DNA from 4 places in the Paenibacillus sp. FA6 genome. Region 4 is predicted to be linked to each of the others. Evidence: riboswitches for the same ligand, from Rfam matches in the RefSeq annotation. Region 4 holds a riboswitch; each other region holds the start of a gene.
The links. A riboswitch is a leader RNA that binds a small molecule or an ion and turns the genes downstream of it on or off. The one in region 4 is predicted to bind cobalamin.
Positions count from the first base shown of each region.

Region 1: linked by a shared signal. The riboswitch ahead of metE (5-methyltetrahydropteroyltriglutamate--homocysteine S-methyltransferase) and the one ahead of ACP8HI_RS02970 (S-layer homology domain-containing protein) in region 4 are both predicted to bind cobalamin.
Region 2: linked by a shared signal. The riboswitch ahead of ACP8HI_RS19580 (anaerobic ribonucleoside triphosphate reductase) and the one ahead of ACP8HI_RS02970 (S-layer homology domain-containing protein) in region 4 are both predicted to bind cobalamin.
Region 3: linked by a shared signal. The riboswitch ahead of ACP8HI_RS16850 (ABC transporter substrate-binding protein) and the one ahead of ACP8HI_RS02970 (S-layer homology domain-containing protein) in region 4 are both predicted to bind cobalamin.

Region 1 covers NZ_CP188820.1:4,127,325-4,132,487, forward strand. The annotation lists gene metE (5-methyltetrahydropteroyltriglutamate--homocysteine S-methyltransferase) at 1-2,137, opposite strand, end outside; cobalamin riboswitch at 2,284-2,477, opposite strand; gene ACP8HI_RS19015 (DUF6171 family protein) at 2,689-2,964, opposite strand; gene ACP8HI_RS19020 (alpha-N-arabinofuranosidase) at 2,961-4,451, opposite strand; gene ACP8HI_RS19025 (MFS transporter) at 4,690-5,163, shown strand, end outside.
Region 2 covers NZ_CP188820.1:4,258,872-4,264,034, reverse strand. The annotation lists gene nrdG (anaerobic ribonucleoside-triphosphate reductase activating protein) at 1-124, opposite strand, end outside; gene ACP8HI_RS19580 (anaerobic ribonucleoside triphosphate reductase) at 121-2,085, opposite strand; cobalamin riboswitch at 2,132-2,395, opposite strand; gene ACP8HI_RS19575 (MTH1187 family thiamine-binding protein) at 2,597-2,899, shown strand; tRNA gene ACP8HI_RS19570 (tRNA-Thr) at 2,984-3,054, shown strand; gene ACP8HI_RS19565 (glycosyltransferase) at 3,400-4,506, shown strand; gene ACP8HI_RS19560 (PIG-L deacetylase family protein) at 4,493-4,993, shown strand; gene ACP8HI_RS19555 (hypothetical protein) at 5,137-5,163, shown strand, end outside.
Region 3 covers NZ_CP188820.1:3,591,758-3,596,920, forward strand. The annotation lists gene cobT (nicotinate-nucleotide--dimethylbenzimidazole phosphoribosyltransferase) at 1-1, opposite strand, end outside; gene ACP8HI_RS16840 (ABC transporter ATP-binding protein) at 49-825, opposite strand; gene ACP8HI_RS16845 (FecCD family ABC transporter permease) at 822-1,868, opposite strand; gene ACP8HI_RS16850 (ABC transporter substrate-binding protein) at 1,865-2,872, opposite strand; cobalamin riboswitch at 3,117-3,280, opposite strand; gene ACP8HI_RS16855 (histidine phosphatase family protein) at 3,414-4,016, opposite strand; gene cbiB (adenosylcobinamide-phosphate synthase CbiB) at 4,007-4,981, opposite strand; gene ACP8HI_RS16865 (adenosylcobinamide amidohydrolase) at 4,978-5,163, opposite strand, start outside.
Region 4 covers NZ_CP188820.1:647,936-653,098, forward strand. The annotation lists gene ACP8HI_RS02960 (DUF4127 family protein) at 1-1,297, shown strand, start outside; gene ACP8HI_RS02965 (uracil/xanthine transporter) at 1,650-2,948, shown strand; cobalamin riboswitch at 2,986-3,185, shown strand; gene ACP8HI_RS02970 (S-layer homology domain-containing protein) at 3,342-5,163, shown strand, end outside.

The DNA of each region.
Region 1 (5,163 bases), 2.5 Mb from region 4:
CGATCATCGTTACCATTTCTTCTACTGGCGGGATTCTCGGGCTATGGATATCATACACACCTAACCCAATACCTAGCTCATACGTAGATTCTTCAAAAGTATGAATAAGTTCACCATGGCTACGCGATGTTTCAATGGAAATAACATCGGCATCCAATGCCCGGATCGCATCGATCATCTCGTGGAATTCACAATAGCACATATGGGTATGGATTTGCGTTGTGTCTTTTACAGTAGATGTAGACAGACGGAAAGCAAGAATGGAATCATCTAGATAGCTATCCCACTTTTCTCTCTTCAACGGTAGTCCTTCACGAAGTGCAGGCTCATCGACTTGAATCATCTCAATGCCAGCCTTCTCCAACGCCTCTACTTCCTCCCTTAATGCCAAAGCAATCTGGAAGGCCACTTCATTACGAGGAAGATCATCACGTACAAAGGACCAGTTCAATATCGTCAATGGGCCTGTCAACATACCCTTCATCGGTTTATCTGTTAACGACTGTGCGTACACACTTTCTTTCACAGTCATCGGAGCAATGAATTCTACATCTCCGTAAATCACCGGCGGCTTCACACAGCGTGAGCCATAGGATTGTACCCAACCATTCAATGTAAATGCGAACCCATTCAATTTCTCACCGAAAAATTCAACCATATCCGTTCTTTCAAATTCGCCATGAACTAATACATCTATCCCAATCTCTTCTTGTAATTTAACCCAGATTTGAATCTGCTCTTGAATGAACTTCTCATATTGCTCGTTCGTCCATTCTCCCTTTCTCCAATTCTGACGTGCCTTTCTGATCTCGGGTGACTGTGGGAAGCTACCAATCGTCGTCGTTGGTAAGAATGGAAGTTGCCATTTCTCTTGTTGGCTAACGTGGCGCTTATCGAACGTACTCTTTCTTGTCGATGGCTGTGTATCTATATTAGCAGCAGCTTGTCGAACATGAACACGATTTCTCGACTGAGATGCATTAAGTGCTTCGACTGCCTTTCGACTATAATCTAACTTTACTTGTACATCCTCTTGACTACCACTAGCAGCTTGCGTAAGAAGAACAATCTCATCTAACTTCTCATCCGCATAGGCCAGAGCATCTCGTAACACAGGATCTAATGCTGTTTCTGGTTTAGTGGTCACCGGAACATGCAGTAGGCTGCAAGATGGTTGAACGATAATACGATCATAAGATACAAATTCAGAGAGCTCTTTCAGCAATTGAAGCGGAGTTTCAAGATTAGAACGCCAAATGTTACGTCCGTCAATCACACCGGCACCCAATGTTTTCCCTTCAGGGAATCCGAACTTCTTAATCGACTGCAAATTCTGTTCTAATCCATGAACTAGGTCAAGCCCGAATCCCTGAACTGGTAGTGAAACAATCTCTTCATAATGATCGACCGCTTCAAAATACGTTTGTAGCATCACATTCAATTCTGGTGCTGCTTCATGCAAGGCTGTATAAATACGACGAATTCGTACCAGATCCTCTTGCGTTATCGATGTAACAAGAATAGGCTCATCAATTTGTAGCCACTGAACACCCTCTTGTGCTAGTTCCTGTACAATTTGTGTGTAGATCGGTAGGAATTGCTCTATTAGATCATCTAGTTGATCCGGCTCATAACCTTTGGATAGTTTCAAATAAGTATACAATCCAATCAATACAGGTTTCCCTTCGATTCCCAGCTTTTCTTTCGCTTCTTGATAGGCTTTGAGTGGGCGGTTCTCAGTAAGCGTTGGGACTGCCCCATTCAGTTCTGGCACAATATAATGATAATTGGTATTAAACCATTTGGTCATTTCACATGCTGCCGCACCCTTATCTCCTCTTGCCATAGCGTAATAGGTAGAGAACGGAACAACGCCTCCTTCATAATGAAAGCGTTCGGGTACAAGTCCAAACATTGCTGTCGCATCCAGTATATGATCATAGTACGAGAAATCATTTACAGGAATAAGGTCAATTCCTTTCTCTTGCTGAAGCTTCAAATGATCCAATCGAATACTCTCCAACTGACTCGTTAGTTGCGTTTCATCAAGCTTGCCTGCCCAGTATGCTTCTAGTGTCTTCTTCCATTCTCTATTAGCTCCAATACGCGGATAACCTAGATTACTATTCTTTAACATGTGTAAATAACTCCTCCTCATATTTCCTTATAACTAAATTTCATATCAAAAAAGACATCTCTCTCCTCAATAAAAAGGATAAAGATGCCTCAAATATGCCTAGCTTGGCTGCAATCTTTAACACCTTCCTATCTCCCGTAGGTAAAGCAGTGCTGTCTAAATAGGTAGGTCTCCTGGCTCCAGAATCGTAATCTATCTGCTCCCCTTCCCGATCCTAAAATCAGTGGTTACTTAGCAGCGACTCCTCTGTTACAGTGGCGGGACCGCGTCGGTATTACACCGAACTTCCCTTTTAAGCTCAAGCTATATAAACTAGAGCACCTATTTCCACAATATTCATTTGTCATTGTCTTATATGCATAATATACATTAGTGTGAATTTTCATGCAACTATATCATTTAATTAGTTCTCCCACCATTATAGTCGTGATTAATTCAAATATCAAATACAAAAAGCCGGATTCTCATCCGACTTCGTACAATTCGTATAGCACTAAATTCGTCATATTCCTAGAATCAAGCTACTTCATCCTACTAATTGGTAGACCAAATTAACTACAACTTGCCCAGCGATCATCCCCTGGATAGGGGCATTTCTTATCTCTAAACTTCGCTATAACTGGCACGATACAGCCACATAACGTGCAAGTATGATTATTCATTAGCTTGGTACAGCCACTACATATCTGTAATCGTTCGACATATACCGCATCGGTTACACTTTGCTCTGGAGTTAATTTAACTGAAGAGAGTATACGAGCAATTTGCTGATCCGTTACTCTGTACTCTTCACGGCATCCTTTACATGTAGCGTCTTGTCCAATCATTCCGCAATCAGTTCTAGCACCGTTACCGACATTGGAGCAAGCTTCACTTGAATATCTGTTCCAATCTGTTTAAATGCAGTGAATTCAGATGGTGCAACATTGTCAGGTTGATCAAATGTATTATGAGCATCCATTGTTGCAGCCTTTAATTCCGTTCCGCTTATTTTCACGTTACTTCCAGTTAATCCACGCAGATCAATGTTCAAATCTGCCCCATCTTGATGACTCAAGTTACACAAGCTAATATGGATTACACCTTGCTTATCTCTGGAAGCAGATACAGACACTTGCGGTATCTTGTTGCCATCCAGCTCATAATCCGCGGTCACGGTATGGCTATATAGAAGCTCAGCATCTTGATGCACCTTATACATATCAAATACATGGTACGTAGGTGTAAGAATCATTTTCTCGCCTTCTGTCAAAATAACGGATTGCAATACATTCACGACTTGAGCAATATTCGCCATCTCCACCCGATCACAGTGTTCATGGAAAATATGGAAGGTCAATCCTGCAACCAATGCGTCACGAATGGTGTTCTGTTGATACAAGAAACCTGGATTCGTTCCTGGCTCTACATCGAACCAAGTGCCCCACTCATCTACGATAAGTCCTACACGCTTCTCAGGATCATGGCGATCCATGATAGTTGTATGTTTCGTAATCAACTCATCCATCCATAACGCCTTCTTTAACGTGATGAACCAATCAGACTCCTCAAATCCTGTAGCTGCGCCCTTGTTAGCCCAGTCTCCAGGGAGAGTATAGTAATGCAGACTGATTGCATCCATGTGGCGATGTGCATTTGCCATCAGGACTTCCATCCACTGATAGTCATCCACATTCGGGCCACAAGCAATTTTGTGAATTTTATTGTCCCCATAGTTACGGACATAGGTCTGAAATTGGCGGTATAGGTCAGCATAATATTCAGGACGCATATTACCACCGCAGCCCCAGTTCTCATTACCTACTCCGAAATATTTAACTTTCCATGGCTTATCTTGACCGTTCTCACTGCGCAATTCCGCCATCGGAGACACGCCATCAAAGGTCATATACTCCACCCATTCAGACATTTCCTGAACGGTGCCACTACCCACATTCCCAGATATATAAGGCTCGCACTCTAGCATCTCACATAATAGAAGAAACTCATGTGTTCCAAAGTGGTTATTCTCCACTAGACCGCCCCAATGCGTATTAACCATTTGCTTACGATTCTCACGTGGTCCGATGCCATCCTTCCAATGATATTCATCAGCGAAGCAGCCTCCCGGCCAGCGTAATACAGGTATCTTAATATGTTTTAGAGCCTTAACCACGTCATTACGAATCCCAGCAGTATTAGGAATAGGTGAATCCTCTCCTACCCAGAACCCTTCGTAAATACACCGTCCCAAGTGCTCGGAGAAATGACCATAAATGTTACGGTTAATTGTACCCGTTGGTTGATCTGCATGAATCGTAATTTGATTGACCATTGTACAGCCTCACTTTCAGTTATTAATATTTGTATTATGTTTTAATAAACGTATTAACCATAAGTTTAATACTCCTATCTAGAAGTGTCAACTATGAGATTAAGCGCTTACTTCTATGCGTTAAAACAATCCTTTCATCGAAGCATACTAACTCCAATTATTGTAGAACATCACACCCGCACCAAACCTGTTAGAATAGTAAGGTTGGTTAGAACATATAGGAGGATACGAACACACCATGCGTTATATACATCAGGTCATCAAGGGATGGAATAATCTATCTCTAAATATCAAACTATTCTTTCTAGCAAATATACTATTTCAGATTGGAAACGGTATGTTCTCCGTCTTATATAATTTATTCATCCAGGATCTTGGTTATGGGGATGTTATGAATGGAAAAGTCATCAGTATTCAATCCTTAGCTACCGCTCTAATGTTCATTCCAGTAGGCCTGCTCGGAGACCGTACCAGCCGCAAGCGCCTACTCATTATCGGTGCGATGTTTAGCGGATTAGCCTTTATTGGTCGATCATTCTTCGAATCCGAGCTCAGTCTATTATCATTTGCCGTAGTTTCAGGCTTATTCGCTTCCATCTTTCAAGTGTTGGCTATTCCATTTCTAGCTGAAAGTATTCCTATACAGCAACGCTTGCGAATATTCAGCTATTATTCTGCCCTTGTTCTTGCTTCGCAAGTGCTGGGCAGTATG
Region 2 (5,163 bases), 2.4 Mb from region 4:
TGAAGTTCCACGTTGCTGGATTGAAACAACCGGGGCATCGGTGACGACAACCACTAAGAAAGATGACGGCCCGCAGGCCATCACCTTCATTAATGGATTCAGGATAGTAGCCACAAATATTCATCTGTGTTTGACCCGATCGCGTACCTCGGCTTGCTTGGCCGCATTAAAGCGAGTCTGGTAATCACCCGTTAGGTAACCGGTCACTCGACGCAGGCGATACATGGGCACGTCGATTTCCTTTGTTCCACAGTGTGGGCAGGTATCCCCGATAATGCCTTCGTAATGGCAAGCGCTACAACGATCAATAGGATGGTTAATGCTGAAATAGCCAATATTTTGTGATAATGCAAACTGAACTATTTTGAGAAAAGCAGTCTGGTTACTACGCACATTTCCATCTAATTCAATATAAGAGATAGCTCCTGCATTGCACAATTCATGAAAAGGGGCTTCAAGTGAAATCTTCCGCGCAGCTGGCAGGTTATAATACACCGGTACGTGAAAAGAATTAGTGTAGTATTCGCGGTCCGTTACGCCTGGAATGGACCCGAATACTTCTCGATCTTTTTTCGTGAACTTGCCTGACAGACCTTCAGCTGGTGTAGCCATCAACGTGATGTTAAGATCATGTTCTTCACTCTTCAGATCACAGTAGCGACGCATGGAGGAGATGAGTTCCAAGGCTTTGGTATATACTACATCACTTTCAGCGTGATGTTTACCATACATAGCCTTCATGCATTCACCCAGACCGATGAAACCTATGGACAGGCTACCGTGCTTCAAGCATTCTTCTACGGAGTCGTCAGGACCTAGCAGTTCTCCGCCTTCCCAGACCCCTTCACGCATCATAAAGTCCGAGGCTTTGGCAGGTTGGCGAGATTGGATTTTGTAACGGTGTAATAGTCCATCAAGTGCGATATCTAGGAAATGATAGAGATCTTGTTGGAATCCATCCTCATTAGGCTTGATATTGCCATTAACTACACCGTGTTTGATACCCAACTTAACAAGATTAATCGTATTGAAGGATAAGTTACCTTTACCAGACAAACGGTTGCGACCATGTCGATCGGCAAGCACACGAGTACGGCAACCCATCGTAGCGAATTCAGTATTGGGATCTGCTGGATCATAATACTGTAGGTTGAAGGGAGCATCTATGTTGGCGAAATTAGGATACAATCGTTTCGTTGAGCATTCAACCGCCTTCAAGAAAAGATCATAGTTAGGATCCCCTGGCGACTGATTGATACTACGTTTGCATTTGAAGATTTGAATGGGGAATACAGGTGTTTCGCCACATCCAAGCCCGTTCATGGTTGCGCTAAGTAAACTATCAATGATCATTTGACCTTCAAGTGAGGTGCATGTCCCATAATTGATGCTGGTGAATGGAATCTGACCTCCAGCGCGGCTGGACATCGTATTTAGGTTATGGATTAAGCTCTCAGCAGCTTGAAGGCATTCTGACCTAGTTTCTTGCATAGCAAAAGAATAAGAACGTGGATGAGAGTTGGGTAACGATAGGTTACCTAGATGGATGTTACACTCTTCGACCACAGAAGTCTCATTAAAGTAGTGTACCCCTTTTTGAAAATGTTTCGCAAATGACTTGGCGACATATGGAGCTAAATCATGATCCAGTTTGCTCCCGGAAACGCCGCCGTATTGAGAATTTTGCTGACATTGAAATATTATCGCAACTAAGGCCATCGCAGTTGAAATGGATTGTGGTGTGCGAACACTGCCACTTCCTGTACTGAAGCCCCGAGATAGAAGTTTGTCGAATGGAATGAAGATACAATTCGTGCTACCTACCGCGTATTGATCAAGATCATGTACATATAAATCATTATGATCCACGGCAGCCATGAGTTGTTTGGGGATTATGTAATATCTTGCGTACCATTTAGCATATTCACTGCCGAATTTCCCTATTTTCCCTGAAAAGCTTTCCCCATTCAGATTGGCATTCTCACGTAGCATTTCTACATTTAGACTCTCTGTAATATCGTGGCCAAAACCTGATACCTCATGTAGCATCTTTTCTTCCAAGGAGAAGCTACTTCTAGATTCCATAAGTACCATTATTATATTCCACCCTTCCTATTTCACCGTAGGATTTATTGTGTATGTCGAACAGGCAGGTCTCCTGACTTCCCAAGCAAACGGATTCGTGCTCCATATATAGATGGAGTTCGTTTATTCGGCAACTAGCGCCTTCCCATAAGCTTGTGCTCACAGTGGCAATGGCTGTGCCTATTCGACTGCAATATGCAGCTCGATTCTTGGGTTACAGTGGCGGGACCGTGATGGAATTGCACCATACTTCCCTTTTAAGATCCGGATTTGATGTACGAGCCGAATCACCTGTTTTCACTATATTTAGTGGCGCTATATAAATCTAACTCAATATATGGTGTTTGTAAACAAGTATTAATGAAAGATTCTCATGAAAAAATCATGAAAACCCTGCCAAGCCTTCTATGACTTGCGTTTGCGAGAAAGAATAAAATATTTGTGTTATATTTTGCGAAAAGAATGTGAAATGGTTACAATAGATCAAGAAATGTAAGAGGAGGAAATAAACATGGCGATTGCAGAAGTGACAGTCATTCCGATAGGAACGCAAACAACAAGTCTAAGTGCTTATGTTGCGGATATGCAGCGAGTTCTGAAAGATCAGCAGGGAATAACGTATCAATTAACATCGATGAGTACCATCATTGAAGGGCCTCTTGAATTAGTATGGAGTGCTATTGCCGCATTGCATGAATCTCCATTTCTATCGGGGGCAGAGAGAGTCTCTACGTCTGTTAAACTGGATGATCGTCGGGATAAGGCATCCTCTAGTGCACAGAAAATACAGTCGGTTCAAGAAAAATTAAAGTAATCTCAAATCTGCCAAAGAGTGACCATTGTTTTTTGGTAGATTAGAGTTGAAATAATGGTTTTCTGAAGGAAAGATGCTATTTATGCTGGTGTAGCTCAGGGGTGAGCAACACATTCGTAATGCGTAGGCCGGGGGTTCAATTCCCTTCACCAGCATCCTGCAAGACCTTATGTGGCGCGGATTCTCATATTTGAGAATCCGCGCTTCTTTTGCTAGATTAGAAAGTATAATTTTTTTCGTGGAACTTATTGTGTTGAAGTTAATTCGAAAAAGATCGAAACCGGAGGAAAAAGAGGGAAGTCTAACCCCTACTCCAAGAGAAGAAAGATGCATTCCGCCCCTGATAATAACTCTTGTACCAAAGACGCCGACAGGCGTTTTTCTTAATTTAAAACATATTTTTTAAGAGTTTAGTTATAAGCCGTTTCGAATCTTGTTTCTTACCATTTAATAATAGAAGAATATAAAAGAAATTCTTCAAAAAGAATGGGGTGAAGAAGTTGGATGATAAAGATGTAAGAGTGCTTATGATTTTGGATGCCTTTGACATAGGTGGAACAGAGACGCATGTTCTTTCTCTTACAAAAGAATTATTAAAACAAGGAGTATCAGTTTTTGTAGCAGGGGACGCAGGGCCTTTGGAAAATAAATTTAGAATGCTGTCATGTGAAGTCTATAATTATAAAAAAAATAAGGAAGAATTTGTTGAATGGACACGAACCAAAGGAATAAACTTGATCCACGCTCATTTGGAGAGTAGTGCCAGATATGCGGTACAATTATCTCAAAAGTTAAATATTCCGATGATTTATACGATTCACGGAACTTACTACGATAACTCGATATTGCACGAGGCAATCAATAAATGCTCAATTAAACCTACTTTTATTAGTGTCAGTATACCTGTTCAGAAATGGTTGGGAAATAAAGGTATCTATTCGATCCATGTCCCAAATGGGATTGATATGAATGAATTTGCTGTAAAGAAATCAGATCTCAAGGAAAAATTAAATATCCCTGAAAAATCTAGAGTTTTACTGTACGCCAGCAGACTGGAAGATGAGAAATATGAGATATGCAAGCTGTTGTTAAAGGCATGTGAAAATAAATTGCTTAAAGAGTTTCCAGACATGCATCTTCTTATTGCCGGTGACGGTATGAAGACCGAAAAAATAAAAACGCGTATTAACGAAACAATCAAATCAAATCGCATCCAGTATATAGGGAATCGATTGGATATGCCTGATTTGTATTCAATAAGTAATTATGTTGTGGGAACTGGAAGAGTTGCTTTGGAAGCCATATTTTGTGAGCGACCAGTAATAGCTATCGGTGCAGCTGGAACCTTCGGATTGGTAACATTAGATAATTTTGATAAGGCAATGCAGTATTACTTTTGTGATCATAAAATGCTTCTTCCCTTGAACCAAGCTAATATTACAAACGCTGTGAAAGATGCATTGCTCTTGGAAAACCCGAATTTACTTGGTAGCAAAGGGCTGAGACAACAGGCCGAACAAATCTTTGAAATTTCCGTTGTATCCAATGATATATGCAAAATATACAAGAAGAGCATACGAAAGGAGGAGGGCTATGACTTACAATAAGTTAATGATTGTTGCACATCCGGATGATGAAACTATTTTTGGCGGAGCTCAGCTGATACAAGAAAAGGGGTGGAAGGTCATTTGTGTGACAAACGGTGACAACAAGGTAAGATGCAAGGAATTCAAGAAAGTAATGAAAAAGGTAGATGCAGAGTATGAAATATGGAAGTACGAGGACAAATGGGGCGGTGATTTTGACCAGTCTCGTTTAAAGTCAGATTTGGAAGAGGTGTTAGCAAGGCAACCATTCGACAAAGTTGTAACTCATAACCTAGAGGGAGAATATGGTCACACGCAGCATCAAGTTTTATCGAAACTAGTTCATGAATTAATAGAGAAAGATATTTATGTGTTTCATACTTCAGATATAAAATTAGATGACGATATATTAGCGAAGAAAAGAGAAATACTCAAATGCTTTAAGAGTCAAGATATTAAATGGTTGAAGAAATATATTCAGTTTGAAGAAATTAAGAAAGTACGCTAAGGAATGAATTCGATAGAATAATGATATGATTGCCTCCCCCGCCTCAAGTCGAGTACACCACTAGTCCGTGGACTGGTGTTATTAGTTTCCTAATATTGTATGATGAATAAATCAAGATCACTGAATTGGGGGAGTTACTTTATATGCGCGGAAAACATAGGTCAATCATG
Region 3 (5,163 bases), 2.9 Mb from region 4:
TAATGTCCAAACTCACTCATCATCACTCCTTCTAATAACATCATCCATTCAATAACGGGATAGAAGGATCTGCGGGACACCGCTAACTGGATGCTGGACAACCGCTGGATCCACTTCGTAGACCCTGCGGATGTTATCCTTCGTTAACATTTCTTCCGGCGTCCCTATTCCGACTACTTCCCCTTCTTGTAACACTAACAGTTTATCACAGAATTGAGCTGCCAAATTCAAATCATGGAGTACCGCAATAACCGTAATCCCTGTCTCTTTGCGCCAGGTAGAAACCATTTCCATGAACTGAAGCTGATAGTAAATATCCAAATATGTTGTCGGTTCATCTAGCAATAAAATACGTGGCTCCTGTGCCATCACTTTACCCAATGCGACACGTTGCCTTTGTCCACCACTGAGTTCATCCAATGGGCGATCACTTAGATCAATCAGTTGTAATCTGGACATGATGTCATCAATAATGGTTGCAGAATTATTACCCCGATCTCGTCCGAGCCAGTCTTGAAATGGGTATCTACCCATTTCTATAATATCTCGAACCGGATAATGAATCGCAGGAAGACCATCTTGCTGGAGTACGGCTAACATCTGAGATAGCTCCCGTCGACTATAGTCCGAGACATGACGTCCCTGAATCATAAGTTCCCCGCTACTGACCTTATCGACTCCAGATATTAGTTGGAGAAGTGTTGATTTACCACTCCCATTAGGACCGATGATGCCCCACCACTCACCTTCTCGTATCGACCAATCTACATCTCGAAGTGCGGAGAATTCACCATATTTTTTGGATACCTTTGTCACCTCGATCATATCATACCTCCGTTCCTCTGCTTCTTATTACGGTACAGCAAATAAGCAAAGAACGGCGCACCTATGAATGCTGTAACAACTCCAAGCGGAATTTCCGTAGGAGCAAGAAGTGAACGCGCAACGGTATCACACCACATGGTGAAGATCGCGCCCCCAAGTGCTGATAATGGAACGATAAGTCGATAATCAGGTCCGGTAATCAATCTAATGATATGAGGAATAACGAGTCCTACAAATCCAATCACACCGGATACGGATACAGCCGCTGCTGTAAGCAAGGTGGATATGATCAATGTTCTCAGCTTAAGTCGCTCCACATGAAGACCCATATGCGCAGCCTGACGTTCGCCAAGTGCCATTAAATTCAAAGAACGTGCACTACCCCAAATAACAACAAATCCAACCAATACGTATGGCAACAGCATAAGTGTATATGACCATCCGCGGAAACTAAGTCCCCCCATCGTCCAGAACATGATCTCATTAATCGTCTGCTTCGACATCACAGTTAAGAAGGATACGATTGCACCTAGAAATGATTGCATAACAACACCGGATAAGATCAGACTATTTGTGGGGATCTTACCTCCATCGCGTGCTAAAGATAGGACTCCCCAAAGAGTCAATATGCCAGTTAAGAAAGCAACCAAAGGAAGAGTCCAAGCACCTACAAGTGAATACTGCATTCCGAAAAAAATAATAACAGCCGCACCAACAGAAGACCCAGAAGATACTCCAAGCGTAAATGGGTCAGCTAGGGGATTACGCAATACTCCCTGAAATCCAGAACCAGCAACTGCAAGTGCCGCGCCAACCAGCATACCTAGTATAATTCTAGGCAATCGCACCTTAAGCAGTATCTGTTCATATGCAGGACTCCATGTTGGAGTGATCGCATCACCAGCCCAAGGTAATCGGTGCAATAGAATCCCTATAATATCCTTGATAGGGAGCTCCACAGCCCCCATTCCAAGGCAGAGCAGGAAGCTCACGATAAGCAAGATTACCCCAAGTCCTCCATACCCAGCCAGTTTTTTACTCATGGCTTCATAAGTTCAGGATAAATAGCATTTGCAATGACTTTAAGACCTTCTGTCACCCGTGGACCCGGACGGCTAAGCAGGTTATCATCTAATGCATGAATAGCATCATTCTTAACCGCTGTAATTTTATTCCAGCCACTGCGAGCTTTAATAATCTGGTCTAATGTTTCCTTTGTATTCTCATCAATGACATTCTTGGAGTACAGAATGACATCAGGATTATCATTAATGATTTTCTCTTCACTGATTTCATTCCAACCCACCATATCTCCGGCAACGTTAACTCCGCCAGCTAGGGTGATTAACTCGTCCATAAACTCTCCACTACCTACCGTCCAGCCTAGGGAAAACTCAATATATACTTTCTTTTTCTGATCAGGAGTAAGTGATTTAACCGCTTCTGTCACTTCATCTCGCTCTTGTTTCATTTTTTCTGTAACGATCTTCGCTTCTGCTTGATGATCTGTAATCTGACCATACAATTCAATATTTGCAATGACATCATCCACCGATTTCGGATCTGTCTTGAAGATCGTAATTCCTAGACCACGCAGCTTCTCAGTAGCTTCTACACTCATAGAAATACCTGTAAGGACAAGATCTGGTTGTGCCGCAATAATCGCTTCCTCGTTTGGATTGTACAGACCACCCATTTTGGGCTTCGTTGTCACAGCTTCTGGATAATCATCATAATCAGATACTCCAACAACTTGATCATCTAATCCTAGCGCGAACAAGGCTTCCGTCTCGGCTGGGGAAATAGATACAATCTGCTTCGGAGCCTCTGTAAATGTAAATGTTTCACCTGTCGCATCCGCTACGGTTAGTGGATATTCCGTTCTCAATTCATTTGCCTGTTCTACGGGTGGAGTGACTTGTTCTGTAGGTGTTGGTGCTTGCCCTGTTACTTGCTTCGGTTCATTGTTACTTCCACAAGCCGCAAGTGATAGTACGAGTATGAGCGCTAAAGCCCCTGTGGTCCAATTCTTCCAAATTTGTTTCATTATTATTTCTCTCCTCTATCTTCTTATTCCATCATGTGCGAGATGCTTTCCTTGTTATTTCAATGAATCCCCTTTTCGAAAGGATATACGCATAGCAAAAACCCTGATCCTCTATTTCTAGAAAGAACCAGGGATTACGTCTGTACAGGCATCATATGTTACTACTATAGATGCCGTATGTTATGTACCTAAAATAAATCACAGGCACTTCCACAAGCCAAACGTAACCCTTTCCTCGAAGGATCGTCGTACTTCTCATAAGGCAGGTCTCCTGACTCACAGGTTAGCTAACATTCCTGATTCACAGTGGCGGGACCGTGCCGGATTCACACCGGCTTCCCCTTTAACTAGAGTTAAAAGCAATTATTTCAGCTTCTACATTCCTAGACCTTATAAGGTTATTATATTCATTTAAGCACAGTTCTTGCTTCTCTATTCAAAATTATAGATCAAAAAGAGATACCTTACAAACCAATTGTTAACAAGACCTTATAGTTCGAGTTCAAAAAGTCGGATTTTTGAACATCCTCTAAATATTGGGTCATTTTAAGCGTCCTACCCATTGCCCCTCATACATCGTAAGCTTCAACGATAACAAGCTTCCCGGATCAACGGTGAAATCCCAGAACATCAAGTCAGGAATCGTCATCGTGGCGAGTTGTCTGATGACCCCACCATGTGTAACAAGCAGTATAGAACGCATAGGGTTGTCGTTATCTTCTTCTTTCATAATACACACCAAACTGTCCATAAAGTCCACCAGTCTCTGCTGAAAACATCCCCAAGATTCTCCTCCTGGCGGAGTCACCGTTTGAGGATTGTCCAGCCATTCTCTATACATATCAGAATGCTTTAACTGATCGTAGGTCTGCCCCTCCCAATCTCCGAAATCCATCTCTCGCAAACGTTTATCAAAAGCCACCTGATCAGCTGAAGTAGGATATATCAAATCTAACGTTTCCCTACATCTCTTCAGATCACTGCAGAATACCTTTTGGAACACCCTTTCTTTAAGGGCTTCTTTCACTGACAAAAGCTCCAACTGTGACTCTTCGAGTATTCCTATATCCGTATGTCCCAAATAACGTTTGTCCCTGTTCCACTGCGTTCTGCCATGCCGAATACATACCAATTCTAACTCCATAATGTTCCACCCCAACCCCATATAGCAATAATACATAACACGAGGAATAACAGCGATGCGACTAGCATCAACCGTATGGTTGACTTAATATCCCCCTTAGCCATTGGACGTAAGAACTCACCCATATAGGCGCGAAAAGATACATCACCGTGATACGTATTCTCACCCCCGAGCCGGATACCTAGAGCTCCAGCTACAGCTGATTCAGGAAATCCACTATTAGGACTCGGATGGAGACGGGCGTCATGTCTTATGGTGCGATATGACCTTTTATAATCAAGACGCATAAGCCAACTACTAACGACCAATAGTACCCCTGTTATTCGAGCTGGAATGAAATTAGCGGCATCATCCAATCGGGCCGAAGCCCATCCTAAGTTGATATATTTATCATTCTTGTAACCAACCATGGAATCTAATGTATTCACAGCACGATAAGCCATCGCCAGTGGGGCTCCTCCAATAAGTGCATAGAACAACGGTGACACAATGGCATCAACAATATTCTCTGCGACGGTCTCGACTGTTCCGCGAACAATCTCAGGCTCTTCCAAATGGTCTGTGTCACGTCCAACAATCATGCCAAGTGCTTGCCTCGCAGCAGGTAGATCCCCTCGGTCAAGGTGGTTATACACCTCCATACCCGCATCCTTAAGTCCTTTCGTAGCAATCGTCGTAGCAATTAATACGATTTCAGCTCCCACTGCAAGCCACGGATGAATCATATAAAGGCCTCTCAACAATGCCCACGTTATAAGCAGCGAACCGCCCACTATCATGATTGGGAGTAGAATTCCGGCTTTTTTCAAATTCTCCGGATGAGAGACATGATTACGAATCATCTTCTCTATCCGTTTGATACTATTACCCATACCGATCACAGGGTGGGGTAGCCAACGTGGATCTCCAATGATCAAATCTAATATGTAAGCAGCCCATAGAATGAATATGGCCCATCCCATCATGACGGCTTCACTCCTGCAGCCCGCAGGCTCTCTTGTACCGCGCCATAAACCACTCTTCCAATAGCAGCTCCCAGATCAGTGGCCGTTCCACAGTAGCGATGTTCTATAGAATAGGAAGAGGATTGGCTGACACCTAGCACAATAGCATCCGTCGTAGTTCCCGTAGCGACCAACCCATTCTC
Region 4 (5,163 bases):
CACCATCATGCGGTTGGCTACGTCAGCATATGTTGAGGGTCAGAATTATGATGCTTATACGGAGTCCCGTAACTTTAACCAACAGCCTCGAAAAAGTTTTTCTGATTTCAATGACATTTTGAACGGCTATAATACAAAAACAGACAACACGACTTTTGAAGATTCGGTCTACTTCAACAAGGAGCAATATTATAATGCACGAAGCCATAAATTTAAATCGAACTATTATATCCTGGATCAACTTGCCCGGTTAGATTATATTGACTTTCTGGCGATTGGTGTTGATGATTCATCTACCCAAGGGGTGCAGGCAAATGAAATTTCCTTTATTGAAGGACGCATCAATGATTGGCTTGGAGGCGGTACTGAAGGGCAGAATCCTGACCGTGCTATTATTCTTCCTGACGCAGACGGATTGGGTCATTCGCTCATGGCTCGCATGGCGAACCAGTTGTATCGCTGCGGAGAAAAACCGCGTTACATGGTACAATACTATGGGCCAAATGGTTCAACGATCATTAACCCATACGAGTATATGACCGTGCATCAAAATATTCAGCATCACATTGAAATAATTGGCGGTGAATTTGTCACAAGTGGTTCGTATGACCTGGAAATTATCGCAATTACGGACGCTAACGAAGTATCCAGTGCGGTGAGTCGTATTCAATCTAATGGTAAGAACCGTATCCCGACCATCGCAATTGATTTTGTGGCCAACGGTGCGGCTAATGGAACGGTAACAGGGGCATTACTCGACAGTCCATTCACAGGAGGTCTTCTTGGATACAGCGCGTGGAATACTGCGGGGAATAAAATCGGGATTGCACTTGGAATGGGACAGGCACGGTACGCATATTTGGTAACGGAAACGCATTCCGCAGCCCTAAAGAAGGCAGTGAATGCGCATGGGTCGCTTTTGTTCAAACGTTTCTTGAAAGACTATTACTATAAAGCTGTGGCCATTGCCGAAATCCGAACCTTTTCGAGAGAACATACGCTGTATACGAATGTTCTTTATCCGGATCAAAATATGGGTCTTTTCAACTCGACGAGTGACTACAACCATATGATTATCCTTCTGAGAGATCGGATGCAGACTTACACAAACACCCTTGCAGGGAAAAGTGCCTTCCGGATCGGCTCTTCGACGAATGCTTGCAATGTACGCCAAATCAGCGGGTCAACGTGGTTATTTTCAGAATATTTTAGCGCATCACTTGCGTATGCAAATCCTGATTATATTTGGGAGCGTGTATTTGAAATTACCTTAAGCCCTAAGGTTACATTGGAATGATAAGGTTGATTTAATATAATACCAAGTCAGAACCAAAGGCTGGAACCACAAAAATGGGTGGTCAGCCTTTGGTTTTTTTGGCAGATTGTATTAAGACCAATTAGATTGTACAGATTTCCATTTTGCAAGTTTAAGAGCATGTGGTTATAATGAAATGTTAAAAGGATTTTGCAGTTACTGATATTATGCACAATACATAGCTTCTAAGTGGTAAGCTTCGATAATACGAGAAAGCATAGACTGCATACCTTGCGAGGGGCGGTCTATTTGTTAAGCTTAGCTGACTTTGTTGTTGTGATATCATCAGATCAACAGAAATAGAGATTTTACTAATATAAAGGATAGGGTGAGTATGAAGGAAATTACTTCTCGAGTAACGATATTTGCATCGATACAATGGGTGTTTTTCATTTTTGCTAACATTGTCGTTGTGCCGATTTCAATCGGTTTAGCTTTTGATTTACCTCCCCATGAGGTGGCTACAATTCTACGAAGTTCGCTAATTGTGACAGGTGTCGCGTGTATTTTGCAGGGCTTAATTGGGCATCGGTTTCCCTTGATGGAAGGTCATTCCGGTGTCATGTGGGCTTTAATTCTTAACTTATGCTTATCTGCTCCTACACTTGGACTTAGTCTGGTCGAAATCGGAGGGGGAATTGCTACAGGAATGCTGCTTGCCGGGGCTCTAATTATGATATTGGCTGCCTGTAATGCGATTCCTTTTATTCGTAAGATATTCGGCCCAATGGTGATGAACGTATTTTTGTTACTGTTAACGTTTCAGCTCGCTTTTATTTTTTTTAAAGGTATGTTGACAGTGAATGAAGATGGGACATTGGATTTGCCGATCACATTGTTTTCATTAGGAATTGCTATCTTTGTAGCTCTCTTAAAAATTAAAGGAAGTAAGAACATAGGAAACTTTTCATTATTAATCGGCATCGTCGTAGGATGGAGCCTTTATGCTATGTTCTTTCCAACTGCAAACTCCCTAAGTGGGAACGAAGTTGGTGTTTTTTCGATATTTCCACTGGGCAGTCCAAATTTACAATTTGGGATTATCACTATTACTTTTTTAGGCTGTTTTATTAATATGAGCAATACGATCGCATCTCTTCAAGCAGCTTCTAAACTATTAAATGAAAAGGCTTCAACGAGTCAATATCGAAACTCCCTTTTCTTAACAGGTGCATATTGTATGGTAGCATCGTTATTCGGGCTTGTGTCTTACGCACCGTTTGCTTCTTCTATCGGATTTTTGGAAAGTACGCAAATCTTTCATCGAAAGCCATTCTTTATTGGAGGAGCACTTATTATCATTCTAGGAATCATTCCGTCCCTTGGGGTAATGCTGGCAACACTCCCGATCTCAGTGGGGAACGCAGTACTATTTATTGCCTATCTTCAGTTGTTGGGAACTTCTTTTAAAAGTTTAAAGGGATACACATTTGATTCGATCACTATTCATAGGGTTGCAGCACCAGTTCTCATAGGGGTAAGTCTGATGTCAATAGATGTTAAGCTATTCGCTAATCTACCTGCTGTTGTACAACCCATAATTAGTAATGGATTCATCATGGGAGTCCTTATTTCTCTGATCATGGAGACTACCATTAAATGGGGAGATATTGACAAGAAAATATTAACATGACAAAAGAAGATATATTAGATATGATGATGACCAAGATAATAAAATAAGAAAAACAGGTGCCGATGTTTTCGTTCGATAGACTGAACGATGAATTGGTTAAAAGGGAAGTGGGTGACAATCCCACGCGGTCCCGCCGCTGTAATAGAGGAGTCCTTGCAAGAAACCACTGGGAAACTGGGAAGGTTGTAGGGATGATGATACTTGAGCCAGAATACCTGCCTGTTTTGATATACCTTAACTCTACGATGGATAGGAAGGTGTTTTTTAGTGCACGCTAATCAGCTGTTTACTCTATTAAACCCCTTAACTATGTCATGTTGAGGGGTTTTTTTATTGTGTTGGTGTCATCACGTTTTTTACTATGAGCAAGAGAATGAGAGGAAGTTTGTACAAATGAGAAATAATAGATTCATAGCTTGGTTACTTGTTGTAAGTGTATTTTTGTCCATGTTTTCAACTAGTTTGACTGTGTCATATGCGGATGTAATAAAATCTGTACCACAAGTACATACGAATATGGAAGAGGAAGATACAGAAAGTCCAATTATTGTAGTAGAAGGACTAGTAAATAATGAGGAAGTAACAGAAAGGGAATTTGGTTTTAAAGTAACGGTCACAGACCATGTATATCATGATATAACGCCAGAGGTTAGGTTAAATGGCGTTGTCATATCAGCCTCAAATGAGGAATACAAAGTTTCTCTAGATGCTGGCGATAATATAGTTATAATAACTGCAATAGACGGAGCAGGAAATAAGGCAGAGGAAACTCTAGTCGTCCATTACAAAGAAGTCTTCAACAAAGTAAGATCCACCGATGTAATAAAGGAACAGTTAGATAAGAATCTTACTTTTCTTGTTCAAACCGTAGATAATCCGACATTTGGAACGATTAGCGGAGAGTGGTCGATTCTATCACTAGCAAGAGCCAATTATCCTGTGCCTAGTAACTATTACGAAACTTACTATAGCAATGTAGTAAATAAAGTAATTGAATTAAGTTCAAATAAAAACAACAATGGTCATCTTGATAAAAATAAAAGTACAGAACATTCAAGAGTAATACTGGGACTCGGTTCCATTGGCAAAGATATAAGTGATGTCGGTGGGTACGATTTAAAGAAATCTCTAGCTGATTTTAATTATCTTCTAAGACAAGGTATTAATGGTCCTATCTTTGCTCTTATCGGACTTGATAGTAAGAACTACGAAGTACCACAAGTGCAAGGCGTGACCGTTCAAACAACGAGAGAAATGCTCATACAATATATTTTGAATGCAGAAATAAAGAAGGGTACTGATGCTGCAGCAGGATGGGCATTAGGCAGTGGGGGCCCAGATCCCGATATAACGGCAATGGCACTACAAGGACTTACGCCATATTATACAACGAACACGGATGTAGGAGCTGCAGTTGATCGGGCAATTACTTGGTTATCACAAGCTCAAAAGGACGATGGTAGTTATGCAAGTACGGGTAATTTTGCGGGCTTGGGTAGTAGCAACACTGAAAGTACTGCACAAGTTGTTGTAGCTTTAACCGGATTGGGTATCGATCCACATACAGATTCAAGATTTATCAAAAATGGAAAGTCAGCTATCGATGCTTTACTTACCTTTGCTTTACCTGAAGGTGGCTTTAAGCATATTGCATCAGGGCAAGTAGATGGAATGGCTACGGATCAAGGTACGTATGCACTTGTTGCTTATGATCGATTTGTAGATGGTAAAAACCGTCTTTATGATATGACTGATGAAGTACCAGAAGTACCAGAAGTACCAGAGTCACCAAAAGAAATAGAAGTAACCTTGCCATCTGGCGATCAACCAGAAGTTGTCATTCCAGAAGATGAGCTAGATTATATCATTCCTATCCATCTAGAGGATAGCAACAAAGAAATCACATTAGAAATCCCAGCTGATAAGAATTCGACGGTTAGTGTTAATTTGCCTGTGAACAGCAGTTTACCTGAATTAAAGGCTACGAAGGGGAATGTATCCTTAGTTATTCCGAAGGGTTCACAAGTGACAAGTGGTGATGCATCTGCACTTGAATTAATGACATCTAAAGATAAAACTGATGCGGCATTAATAAATAAAGTGAACGGGATTGTTCCTGAGGGTGAGAAGCTGGATAACATTATTCAAGCGTTCTCCATGGGCGGCAATACAAGGATAGAGTTTAGCCAATTTATTACGTTAACCTTTGCGGGGA